One region of the Pseudomonas sp. TUM25319 genome, then DNA from elsewhere that is predicted to be linked to it. Evidence: riboswitches for the same ligand, from Rfam matches in the RefSeq annotation. Region 1 holds a riboswitch; each other region holds the start of a gene.
What was found. A riboswitch is a leader RNA that binds a small molecule or an ion and turns the genes downstream of it on or off. The one in region 1 is predicted to bind cobalamin.
Positions count from the first base shown of each region.

Region 2: it holds a riboswitch for cobalamin, as region 1 does, so the genes downstream of both, cobO (cob(I)yrinic acid a,c-diamide adenosyltransferase) here and AC05QJ_RS19085 (CbtB domain-containing protein) in region 1, are expected to answer to the same signal.
Region 3: it holds a riboswitch for cobalamin, as region 1 does, so the genes downstream of both, AC05QJ_RS14125 (ABC transporter substrate-binding protein) here and AC05QJ_RS19085 (CbtB domain-containing protein) in region 1, are expected to answer to the same signal.

Region 1 is NZ_CM150751.1:4,136,134-4,140,031, forward strand. Features, by position in the region: gene cobN (cobaltochelatase subunit CobN) at 1-498, opposite strand, end outside; gene cobW (cobalamin biosynthesis protein CobW) at 502-1,569, opposite strand; cobalamin riboswitch at 1,667-1,867, opposite strand; cobalamin riboswitch at 2,073-2,276, shown strand; gene AC05QJ_RS19085 (CbtB domain-containing protein) at 2,374-2,559, shown strand; gene AC05QJ_RS19090 (CbtA family protein) at 2,571-3,263, shown strand; gene AC05QJ_RS19095 (cobalamin biosynthesis protein) at 3,263-3,688, shown strand; gene cobM (precorrin-4 C(11)-methyltransferase) at 3,717-3,898, shown strand, end outside.
Region 2 is NZ_CM150751.1:5,463,447-5,467,344, forward strand. Features, by position in the region: gene bluB (5,6-dimethylbenzimidazole synthase) at 1-400, opposite strand, end outside; gene AC05QJ_RS24670 (cobyrinate a,c-diamide synthase) at 397-1,692, opposite strand; gene cobO (cob(I)yrinic acid a,c-diamide adenosyltransferase) at 1,689-2,300, opposite strand; cobalamin riboswitch at 2,441-2,663, opposite strand; gene AC05QJ_RS24680 (hypothetical protein) at 2,816-3,394, shown strand; gene AC05QJ_RS24685 (PQQ-dependent sugar dehydrogenase) at 3,471-3,898, shown strand, end outside.
Region 3 is NZ_CM150751.1:2,998,632-3,002,529, forward strand. Features, by position in the region: gene AC05QJ_RS14120 (FecCD family ABC transporter permease) at 1-510, opposite strand, end outside; gene AC05QJ_RS14125 (ABC transporter substrate-binding protein) at 510-1,517, opposite strand; cobalamin riboswitch at 1,669-1,869, opposite strand; gene AC05QJ_RS14130 (thioesterase II family protein) at 1,902-2,627, opposite strand; gene AC05QJ_RS14135 (fatty acyl-AMP ligase) at 2,617-3,898, opposite strand, start outside.

The DNA of each region.
Region 1 (3,898 bases):
GGCGTAATCGCGACCCAGCCACAGACTGGCCAGGCAGTTGAACAGATTCAGGGCGTTGGCCTTGCCGCCCTGGCGCAGGAAGTGCCAGAGCCGTTCGGCGTGTTCGCCCGTCACGCTGCCCAGACTGCTCAGCTCCGGGTCCGGACGGTCGTCGCCCGGCACCAGGATCAGCTTCACGCCACGGGCGGCCAGTTCCACCAGTTGCTCGACGCCGTAGCGCCAGTAACCGATGCCGCCATGCAGCGACACCAGGATCACCTTGGCGTGGCGCAGCACCTGGTCAACGTAAAGGTCTACCGAGGCATGGTTCTGTACCTGCATGGGGTTGGCCAGGCGCAGGCTGGGGTAATCGCCCGGCAACTGCCGGGCGGTTTCGGCCAGCAGCGCCAGGTGCGAATCACCACTGCAAAGGATCACCAGCTCGGCAGGTGTCTGCCCGAGGTCGGCAATGCTGTCGTCCGGTACGAAACCACCGGGCTGGGTCCGCAGCAGGTGCATGGATCAGGCGCCCAGGGCCGAGCGCAGACGGGCTTGCAGGACCTCGGCCTCCAGTTCCTGGCCGATCAGCACCAGGCGCGTGACCCGCGGTTCGTCGGCGCGCCAGGCGCGGTCGAAGTGCTTGTCGAAGCGGGTGCCCACGCCCTGGATCAGCAGACGCATCGGCTTGCCGGGAATGGCGGCGAAGCCCTTGACCCGCAGGATGCCGGTATCCACCACCAGTTGGGTCAGGGCGTCCAGCAGCAGGGCTTCGTCGGCTTCCGGCAGTTCCAGGGAGATGGAATCGAAGGCGTCGTGATCGTGATCGTCGTGGTCGTCGTCATCATGGTGGCTGTCGTGGTGGGTGCGCCGGCCATCGATATGAGCTTCGGACTCGGCGCCCAGGCCCAGCAGCACGTCCAGTGGCAACACGCCTTTGCTCGCCTCGATCACCTTCACCGCAGGCGGCAGCTCTTCGGCCACTTCGGCACGCACCGCAGCCAGGGCGTCGGCGGCGATCAGGTCGGCCTTGTTCAGCACCACCAGGTCGGCGCTGGCCAGTTGGTCGGCGAACAGCTCGTGCAGCGGCGATTCGTGGTCCAGGTTCGGGTCCAGCTTACGCTGGGCGTCCACCTGCTCGGGGAAGGCGGCGAAGGTGCCGGCGGCCACGGCCGGGCTGTCGACCACGGTGATGACCGCGTCGACGGTGCAGGCATTGCGGATTTCCGGCCACTGGAAGGCTTGTACCAGAGGCTTGGGCAGCGCCAGGCCGCTGGTTTCGATCAGGATATGGTCGAGATCGCCGCGACGGGCCACCAGTTCGCGCATCACCGGGAAGAACTCTTCCTGGACGGTGCAGCACAGGCAGCCGTTGGCCAGCTCGTAGACACGGCCGCTGGCCTCTTCCTCGGTGCAGCCGATGCTGCATTGTTTGAGGATCTCGCCGTCGATGCCCAGCTCGCCGAACTCGTTGACGATCACCGCGATGCGGCGGCCCTGGGCGTTGTCCAGCATGTGCCGCAGCAGGGTGGTTTTGCCCGAACCGAGGAAGCCGGTGACGATGGTGACGGGGAGTTTGGCCAGTGTTTTCATGTCGGATGCCCTTGGCAGGATGGCGGGCATGCGGGACGGGAGCCGCAGGCCGTCTGGCCTGGGCGCGTTCGCCACCGGATCACCCCGCCCGGTTGAATGTCGGAAACTGTACGAGGCAGGTCTCCTGGCTCGCGCTGTGCCCTTCAGGGCGTCACCGACGCCTTCCCGCCGTCTGGGCAGTGGCTGTGTCGATGCTGGCAGCGCCTACAGTTGCGGGGGCAGCCGCGGCCTGGCCAATAAAGGCGCACCGCGTTCCCCTCTTCGGTTCTGTACGAAAAGCCTTGATACTCGGTGATGCTGCGTTGAAAACAGCCTCGGAATGCTCATTGACAACCAGTCAACTCCGCTTCCTCGGCTGTTTTCGCCTTGCCTGACCTTCGTCTCAAGACTTTTCGTACAGAACCTAGCTCCGGCCCGCGCCGAAGAACCTCGAATCGGCAAGGCTACGCAGTGCCCGGAAGTCGGTCAACCGCTGTATTGACGGATGTCAACGCGCGTGATTTCCTAGCGCGATTCGTTTGGGTGCCTTTTTTATTACAAAAGGTGAAACGGGAAACCGGTAAAAGCCGGTGCTGCCCCCGCAACGGTAAGCGAGGAAAGCGTCTGATCCACTGTGCCAGCAGTTCGGCATGGGAAGGTGACGCCACGGTTGGAGTTGTTCATCCACCCTCGCCAGCCCGGAGACCGGCCCAGACCAGCATTGACCAAACCTGCGGTGGGCGGGCGACGTTGCAACTCCTGGGCGAGTCCGGTCAGGGGTTCTTCGCGCTTGCCTGTTGCCGATAACACCAAGAGGAAAGCGCCATGCCGATCACCACAGCCCGTCCTTCCATCGCCACACCCGTCACCCTCAGCCAGCGTATCGTCGCCGCCGTAAGCGCCTCGGTACTGGGCCTGTGCCTGGTCTACTTCGCCGGGTTCTCGCACATCGAAGCGGTGCATAACGCCGCTCACGACACCCGCCACAGCGCCGCCTTCCCCTGCCACTGAGGCCTGCCCGAATGTTCATGCGCATTGCCCGCACCGCAGGCTTCGCCGGCCTGCTGGCCGCCCTGCTGTTGACCCTGTTGCAGAGCTTCTGGGTGTCGCCGCTGATCCTCCAGGCGGAAACCTATGAAACCGCCGCCCCGGCCGCTCACGAACACGAGCATGCCGGCGCCGCCGCCACTGAAGAACATCACCACGACGCCGAAGCCTGGTCGCCGGAAGATGGCTGGCAGCGCGTGCTGTCCACCACCGGTGGCAACCTGGTGGTCGCGGTGGGCTTTGCCCTGCTGCTCGCCGCCATGTACACCCTCCGCAGCCCGGGACGCGTGGCCACCGGCGCCCTCTGGGGCCTGGGCGGTTTCGCCGTGTTCTGCCTGGCACCGAACCTCGGCCTGCCGCCCGAACTGCCCGGCACCGCCGCCGCCGACCTGGCCCTGCGTCAGTACTGGTGGGTCGGCACTGCCGCCGCCACCGCCGTGGGCCTGGCCCTGATCGTGTTCGCCGGCAACTGGCTGCTCAAGGCCGTAGGCCTGGTGCTGCTGGTCCTCCCCCACGTGATCGGCGCGCCGCAACCTGAAGTGCATGAGAGCCTGGCACCGGAGGCCCTGGAGTCGCAGTTCATCGTCGCTTCGCTGCTGACCAACGCCGCGTTCTGGGTCGCCCTGGGCCTGATCAGCGCCTGGCTGTACCGTCGCCAGGCGGCCTGATGACCGTTACACCCGGCGTAACCCCGCTGTTCGCCGGGCTGGGCTGCCGTCGCGGCAATTCGGCCAGTGCTCTGGCCAGACTGCTGCGGCAGACCCTGCAGGCCCATGACCTGCCCGTTTCCGCCCTCGCTGGCCTGGCCAGCATCGACCTCAAGCGCAACGAACCCGGCCTGCTGCGCCTGGCGGCCGACCTCGACCTGCCGCTGATCTTCTTCAGCGCCGCGCAACTGGCGCCCTTTGCCTCACGCCTGAGTCACCATTCCGCCATCGCCTTTCGCCACAGCGGCTGCCACGGCGTGGCCGAAAGCAGCGCCCTGGCCTTGGCCGAACAGGCCGGCGGCGGCATCGCGCAACTGCGCATCACCCGTATCGTGCAGGACGACATGACCCTGGCATTGGCCTGGGCACCGTCCTTTGGCGGATAATCCGCCGCCTCTCGTCCAAGGATTCGTCATGACCGTCTATTTCATCGGCGCCGGCCCCGGCGACCCGGAGCTGATCACCGTCAAGGGCCAGCGCCTGATCCGCCAGTGCCCGGTGATCATCTACGCCGGCTCCCTGGTACCCGCTGCAGTGCTCGAAGGCCACAGTGCCGAGACTCTGATCAACAGCGCCGAGCTGCACCTGCAACAGAT
Region 2 (3,898 bases), 1.3 Mb from region 1:
ACAGCGAGGCCAGGTCCATCTCCGGCAGGGTGCGACGGCCGAAGATATGCGGTTCGCGCTTGTCCATCAGGGCGGCTACCAGCACTTCGGCGCAGTCGTTGATGCCCTCGACCTTGAGCTTCATGAATTCGTCGGAACGCTGGCCCAGTGCTTCGGCGGTGCGCAGGCGCTCGTCTTCCACCAGCGCCTGGATGCGCTGGCGCAGCTCGCGGCGGGTGATACGGATAAAACGCCAGGGCTGCATCAGGCCGACACTGGGCGCCTGATGAGCCGCTTCCAGCAAGCGCGCCAGCAGTTCGGGGGCGACTTCACCACCGCTGAAGTGGCGCATGTCGCGGCGCTCGCCGATGGCGCGGTAGATCGCCGCGCGTTCGGCCGGGCTGTAGGCGTGATCGCTCATGGCGCCAGCAGCGCCGCCGTCGCATCAGGGTTGGACGGAAAGTAGAAATGCACGTAGGAGGCGGTCAGCCGGCCGATGCGGTACACCGCTTCCGCACCGCGTCCGCCGTTGGGGCTCTGCCCGCGGGCGACCGGCTCCAGCTCGGTACTGGTCAGGGAGTGGTGATAGGTGTGCCCACGCAACGTGCCTTCCGGCAGTTCCACGGCCTGCAAGGCCAGGGCCGCGAGGCGCTTCTGCATCACCGCTTCGCCCGCCAGCAGGCCGGCCAGCTCGGCGCGCTCGCCAGCGACGTCGGTGAGGGCCTCGAGCAGGTACAGCATGCCGCCACACTCGGCCAGCAACGGCTTACCAGCCTGGTGGTGGGCGCGGATGGCGGCCAGCATCGGGGCATTGCCCGCGAGGGCATGGTGATGCAGCTCCGGATAGCCACCGGGCAAGTACAGGCTGTCGGCCTCGGGAATCGCACCGTCATGAATCGGCGAGAAGAAGCTCAGCTCCGCGCCCATGGCCCGCAGCAGATCGAGGTTGGCGCCATAGGTGAAGGCGAAGGCTTCGTCACGGGCCACCGCGATGCGCACGCCCTGCAAGCGGCGCTCGGTGGCGACCGGCTCGGGCGCGGCAAAGGCCACCGGGGGCGGCAGCGACGACTGGCAACTGTCGCCGAGGGCCTTGGCGGCGGCATCGAGACGCAGGTCGAGGTCAGTCAGCTCGCTGGCCTGGACCAGCCCCAGATGCCGGCTCGGCAGTTCGATAGCGGTTTCCCGCGACAGTCCACCGTACCAGCGCAGCCCTTCGGTCAGGCTGCCTTCCAGCAGTTGCGCATGGCGCAGCGAGCCGACACGGTTGGCCAGCACACCGGCAAACGGCAGGTCCGGCTGATAGCGCGCCAAGCCAAGGGCCAGGGCGCCGAAGGTCTGGGCCATGGCAGTGCCGTCGATCACTGCCAGCACCGGTACGCCAAAATGGCGGGCCAGGTCGGCGCTGGACGGCGTACCGTCGAACAGCCCCATCACGCCCTCGATCAGGATCAGGTCGGCTTCGGCGGCCGCCTCCCAGAGCAGGCGACGGCTTTCTTCGGCGCCGACCATCCACAGGTCGAGCTGATACACCGGCGCGCCGCTGGCGCGCTCGAGAATCATCGGGTCAAGGAAATCAGGGCCGCACTTGAACACCCGCACCTCGCGCCCCTGGTTGCGATGCAGGCGCGCCAGGGCGGCGGTGACGGTGGTCTTGCCCTGGCCGGAGGCCGGCGCGGCGATCAGCACCGCCGGGCAATGCCGGGTGTCGCTCATAGTTCGACGCCCTTCTGCGCCCGGATACCGGCCTGGAAGGCGTGCTTGATCATGCCCATTTCGGTGACGGTGTCGGCCAGTTCGATCATGTCGTCCTTGGCGCCGCGGCCGGTGACGATCACGTGCTGCATCGGCGGACGCGCCTGCAGGTCGGCGAGCACCTGGTCGAGATCCAGATAACCGTGCTTGAGGGCAATGTTCAGTTCGTCGAGGACCACGAAGCCGATGGCCGGATCCTGCAGCAGTTGCCGGGACACCGCCCAGGCCGCTTCGGCGGCGGCGATGTCGCGCTGGCGGTCCTGGGTTTCCCAGGTAAAGCCCTCGCCCATCACGTGGTAGCGCACCTGCTCGGGGAAGCGACGGAAGAACAGCTCTTCGCCGGTGGCATTGCGGCCCTTGATGAACTGCACCACGCCGCACTGCATGCCGTGGCCCATGGCCCGGGCAAGCATGCCGAACGCCGAACTGCTCTTGCCCTTGCCGTTGCCGCTGAGCACCAGCAGCAGGCCGCATTCGTTGGGGGCATTGGCGATACGCTCGTCGATCACCGCCTTCTTGCGCTGCATGCGCGCCAGGTGGCGTTCGTCACGTTCGGTGGATTCGGTCATCGGGATCTCCGCGAGCCACTGTCGGCCCAGGCTGGACCGAAATCAACGGCCAGTGGCGACAGATAAGGGATGGTGGCACACGGAACACGCGCAGAAGCCAGGCGGCGTCGCCCGGAAAACCGCGCATCACCCTCCGTGATGCCGTTGAACTGTCGCAGGCCGGTCTCCGGGCTCATGAGCGGGTAGCGAAACCCTGGCCGGGCGCCTTCCCGGGTGACGACACCCAGTGGCCATGCGCAGCCTTGACTCATTTACCGTTGCGGGGGCAGCGCCGGAATGACGCGTGCCTGACGCGCTCACCGGCTTCCCTGTTTCACCCTGTCGGCCGGCGGGCCACAGAGCACCTGAAACAAGTCGCGAAGGTTAGAGGGTTGCATCCGGAGCGTCAATGAAAGGCGCCCTGTACGGCGCGTTCGATGGCGTTTCTGTCGTCTTGTGCCACACTCTGCGCAGTGATATCAAAGTGCCACGCTTTTCCCGCTGTAGCTCGTACAACAATTACGAAGGAGAGCAGCATGCAAGGCCTGATCATCAACAACCCCAGCCTGGAATTCCTGCGCCCGGCGCTGGAGCGCTGGGGCGAGTGCATCGAGCGCTTCAACCAGGTCCTCGGCGACAACGAAGGCCCGTATTGGCAAAGCGCCCGGAGCAACCTCGGGATTCTCTCCAGCGCCCTCTGGCAAGCCGAACTGGTGACCCTGCAGGATTTCCAGAGCAAGAAGCAGCGCGACGAATGCGAACGCGGCGCCCGCTGCGACCTGCTGGTGGCCAGCCGCGACGAATCGGCGTACCTGCATGTCAGCCAGCGCTGGCCGAAAGTGGGCCGGGTCGATCTGAGCAGCGCCCTGCAGGAAGCGACCACCACGGCCCGAAGCATCGCCTATCCCAGCCAGTTGAAGATCGCCACGCTGTTCGCCAGCCCGTGCAAGCTCGGCCAGTACGCCAGCCCGGAGGAACTGCAGGACTTCGTCGACGACCTGCAAAAGCACAACGCCTGCGCGATTGCCTGGTGCTTCCCCTATGGCTACCGGAAGTTGCACGACGAACTCGGGCAGTATTACCCCGGTGTCGCCCTGCTGCTGAAACAGGCCTGACTGCACCGATTGAACCTCCGGCGTCCGCTCCACCTCTGACCTTGTAGACCGACCGGTCAAGAGAAAGGAGCGGACCATGTCTTCACTGCGCATCGCCTTGCTGCTGGCAATCACTACCGGCCTGAGCGCCTGCGGTGAAAACGCCCGCCTCCAGGTCACCGACGGCAGCGGCCCTTCGCCGCAACTGCCGGAACCGAACAAGACCCTGATCCCTACCGTGAACATCGCCCCCGCCGTCGGCTGGCCCGACGGCGGCAAGCCGACCGCCGCACCCGGCACCCAGGTGGCGGCCTTCGCCAGCGGCCTGGACCACCCGCGCTGGCTCTACGTACTGCCCAACGGCGATGTGCTGGTGGCGGAAACCAACGCCCCGCCGAAACCCGAGGATGGCAAGGGCATCAAGGGTTGGGTGATGAAAAAAGTCATGGCCCGCGCCGGCGCCGGAGTGCCAAGCGCCAACCGCATCAGCCTGCTGCGGGACGCCGATGGCGACGGCGTGGCGGA
Region 3 (3,898 bases), 1.1 Mb from region 1:
CTGCGAACCGGCGATACCGGCGAGGATGATCTGTCCGGCACTGCCGGCTCCCCGTGCGCCCCGGGCCAGCAGCGCCACCAGGGCGAAGGCGGCGAGGGCGCCGACGAACGCGCCGGCGGACATCGACAAGGCTCCGGCGCCGACCCCGATGATCGCCACCAGCACCGCGCCTGTGGACGCTCCGGCGGAAATCCCCAGCAGGTAGGGGTCGGCCAGCGGGTTGCGCAGCAGCGCCTGCAATACCACGCCGGCCATGGCCAGACCGGCCCCGCAGGCGCCGGCCACCAGGGCGCGGGGCAGGCGATAGTTCCAGATGATGCCTTCGTCGATGGGGTCGAGCAGATGCCCGGCACTCCACAACTTGTTGCCCAGCACGTCCAGCACCACGGACAGCCCGAGGCGCGTTTCGCCGATGCTGGCCGCGGCGATCACCGCCAGGGCCAGCAGGGCGCCGACCCACAGTGCATGGCCCAGCGAGCGCAGGGCGAGACGGGCAAGGGCGTGGAGCATCAACGGGCCTTCTGGCTGGCGGCGGCCAGGGCTTCGATGCCATCGATCAGGGTCAGGCTGGCCTGCATCGAGTTGGCGTCGATGATGACGATGCGGTCGTTTTTCACTGCGTCCATGTTGCGGGTGACCGGATCGTTCTTGAGGAACTCGAGTTTCTTCAGGTAATCGTCGGCGGGGAAGCGGCGGCGGTCCATGCGGGCGATCACCAGGAAGGTCGGGTTGGCCTTGGCGATGGTTTCCCAGCCCACGGTCGGCCATTCCTCATCGGACTCGATGACGTTACGCATGCCCAGGGTGTTGAGCATGAAGTCGGGAATACCCTTGCGCCCGGCCACGTAGGGGTCGATGTCGAGGTCGGCGCTGGAGAACCAGAACACCGCCGACTGGTTTTCTTCGCGGCGCTGGCCGGCGCTGGCGGTGACCTTGGCCAGACGCGCCTTGAGGTCGTTGACCACGGCATCGCCGCGCTCGCTCACGTCCATGATCTGCGCCAGTTGCTCGATGCTCTTGTACAGGCTGTCGATCTGGAACGGTTGCAGGCGGGTGCCGTCGGCGCCGCTGAGGTTGTCCTTGCCTTCGCAGTCGGACGGCATCAGGTAGGTCGGCACCTTGAGGTCGGCGAACTGCTCGCGGGTGCCGACCACGCCTTGCGGTCCGACCATCCACTCGAACTGCACCGCCACCAGGCCGGGCCGCTTGCCGATCACCGCCTCGAAGCTGGGGTCGTTGTCGGCCAGACGCTCGACCTTCGCGTTCTGCGCCTTGAAGCGTTCGGGGACATCGCTGAACCACAGCGAGGTGCCGGCCAGCTTCTGTTCCAGGCCCAGGGCATAGAACATCTCGGTACCGGACTGGCCGATGGTCACGGCGCGGGCGGGCGCCTGGTCGAAGGTCAGCTTCATGCCGCAGTTGTCCACGGTGAGCGGGTACTGGGTAGGCGCGGCGACAGCGGCGTGGTTCAGGCCGAGGCTGGCGAGCAGGGCTAGGGCGAGACGGGACGGTGACATGCGGATGCGATCTCCATTCGAACGTGTGCGGTGACACGGCACAGGTCTGGAAAACACACCCCGGAAAAACACGCGGACGCACGCCGGGCAGCCGTGAAGACGGTTGCCGTGCGCAGACGGGATGCCCTTTCCGGACACCCCGCCGGTGGGTTTGTGATGCTGCTGGCCGGCAGGTCTCCTGACTGGCGCGTCCTGGCACTGCTCCAGCCTTCCCGGGCGTGGCCCAGTGGCGTTCGATGAGGAGCAGGCTCGGCGCCTACAGTTGCGGGGGCAGTTCCGTTTTCGCGCCGGTGGGCGGCGCGCACGGATTCCCTATTAATTCCTTTCGGAAACCGGCGGGGCGCGATGGTACGGGATAGAGCGGCGCAGGGCCAGCCCCGGGCGTCAGCCCAGGGCCCGCAGCACGCTTTCGATTTGCCCCATCACCGCAAAGTGCCCGCCGTCGCTCATGCGCAGGGAGAACCCGGCACCGCTGACCCGACGCCAGGCCAGCAGCGACTCGTAGCTCACCTGGCGGTCCTCCAGCGCCCCGAAAGCCACCACGGGGATCTCCAGCGGCTGCTGGTACCGATGGCGGTAGTCGAGGATCAGTTCAAGGTCGGCCTGCAGGATCGGTACGGTGAGGTCCATCATCGCCGGGTTGTCCAGCACTTCCCTGGGCGTGCCGGCGAGGTCGGCGAGGTAGTCGCGCAGGGCGCGGTCGGTCAGCGGCGGCAGGCCGGCGCAGACTGGCAGCCAGTCCGGGCTTTGCCGTGACGCCACCAGCAGCCGCGAGGGTCGCCGGGCGCCCGCGGCCAGCAGGTGGCGGGCGGTTTCGTAGGCGAGCAGGGCCCCCAGGCTGTGGCCGAACAGCACCAGCGGTTTGTCCGGCAGCCGCTGGCACTGCTCGGCGAAGTGCCCGGCCAGCTCCGCCAGCGAGCGGGCGAAGGGCTCGCGCAGTCGCCGGGTACGGCCGGGCAGTTCCACCGCATACAGTTCGCAGCGGCCGGCCACGGCTTTTTTCCACGGGAAGAACCCCTGTGCACTGCCGCCGGCGCAGTGAAAGCACACCAGGCTGACCGGCGCCGCGTCGTCGGCCAGCCACTGCACCAGGCCCGTCTCAGGCGTCATCGAGCAGTTCCAGTTGGGCCGCCAGGTAGAGCTGGCGCATCCTGCCGCGCTGGATCTTGCCGCTGGTGGTCTTGTGGATGCTGGTGGGCTGGACGAACACGATGCGATTCAGGGTCACGCCGTGGCTGTCCGTCACCGCGCCGCGCACGGTGGCCTTGAGCTGGCGCGGATCGTCGCGCAGCCAGCGCTTGAGCTCGCGGTTCAGCTCGATGGCGGCGACCAGGGTCTGGCGCTGTTGTTCGTTGTCGTGGCTGAACACGGCGCAGCTTTGTGCCCTTGCATCGCGCAGCGCCTCGATCACCGTGTGCTCGATGTCTTCCGGGTGCAGGTTGCGGCCCTCGCAGATGATCAGGTCCTTCAGGCGGCCGCCGATGTAGAGCTGGCGGTCCTGTTCCTCGACGAAGCCCAGGTCGCCGGTGCGCAGCCAGTGGTGTTCGCTGCCGTCGTCGAGGCGCGCGCGAAAGCCTGCCTCGGTGGCCTCCGGGTTCTGCCAGTAACCGCGAGCGATGGCCGGGCCGCGCAGCCAGATCTCGCCGATCTGCCCGATTTCGCAACGTTGCCGTGTGGCGGGGTCGACGATCGCTACCTGCACCTCCCACGAAGGCTCGCCACAGCCCACCAGCACCTGCGCATTGGCCGGGTCGACGGGCCGGCGCAAGCGCTGTTCCAGTGCCAGCGCCTGCGGGTCGGCACTGAGGGTGCGTACCGGTCGCCCATGGGGGCCACCGGACACGAACAGGGTCGCCTCGGCCAGGCCGTAGCAGGGTAGGAAGGCGCTGGCGGCAAAACCATGGGCGCCATAGCACTCGGCGAAGCGCGTCAGGCTGGCCGGACGCACCACGTCGGCGCCGTTGAGGGCGTGGGTCCAGCAGGACAGGTCCAGGCCTTCCAGGCGGCGGGCGTCGTAGCGTTCCACGGCGAGGTTGTAGGCGAAGTTCGGGCCGCCGGCCAGGCGTGCGCGGTAACGGGCGATGGCCTGCAGCCAGACCAGTGGCTGGCGAACGAAGGTGGCTGGCGACAGGATCACCGTGTGGTTGCCCAGTACGATGGGCAGCAATTGGCCGAGGATCAGCCCCATGTCGTGGTGGTGCGGCTGCCAGGTGACGAAATCGCTGGTGTGATCCAGTGCCCAGGCGTCGCGCATCATGCGCAGGTTGGCGCTGATGTTGGCGTGGCTGACGATCACGCCCTTGGGTGCCGAGGTCGATCCCGAGGTGTACTGCAGGAAGGCGGTGCGCTGCGGGTCGTTGTCCTCCGGTCGGCTCCAGCTT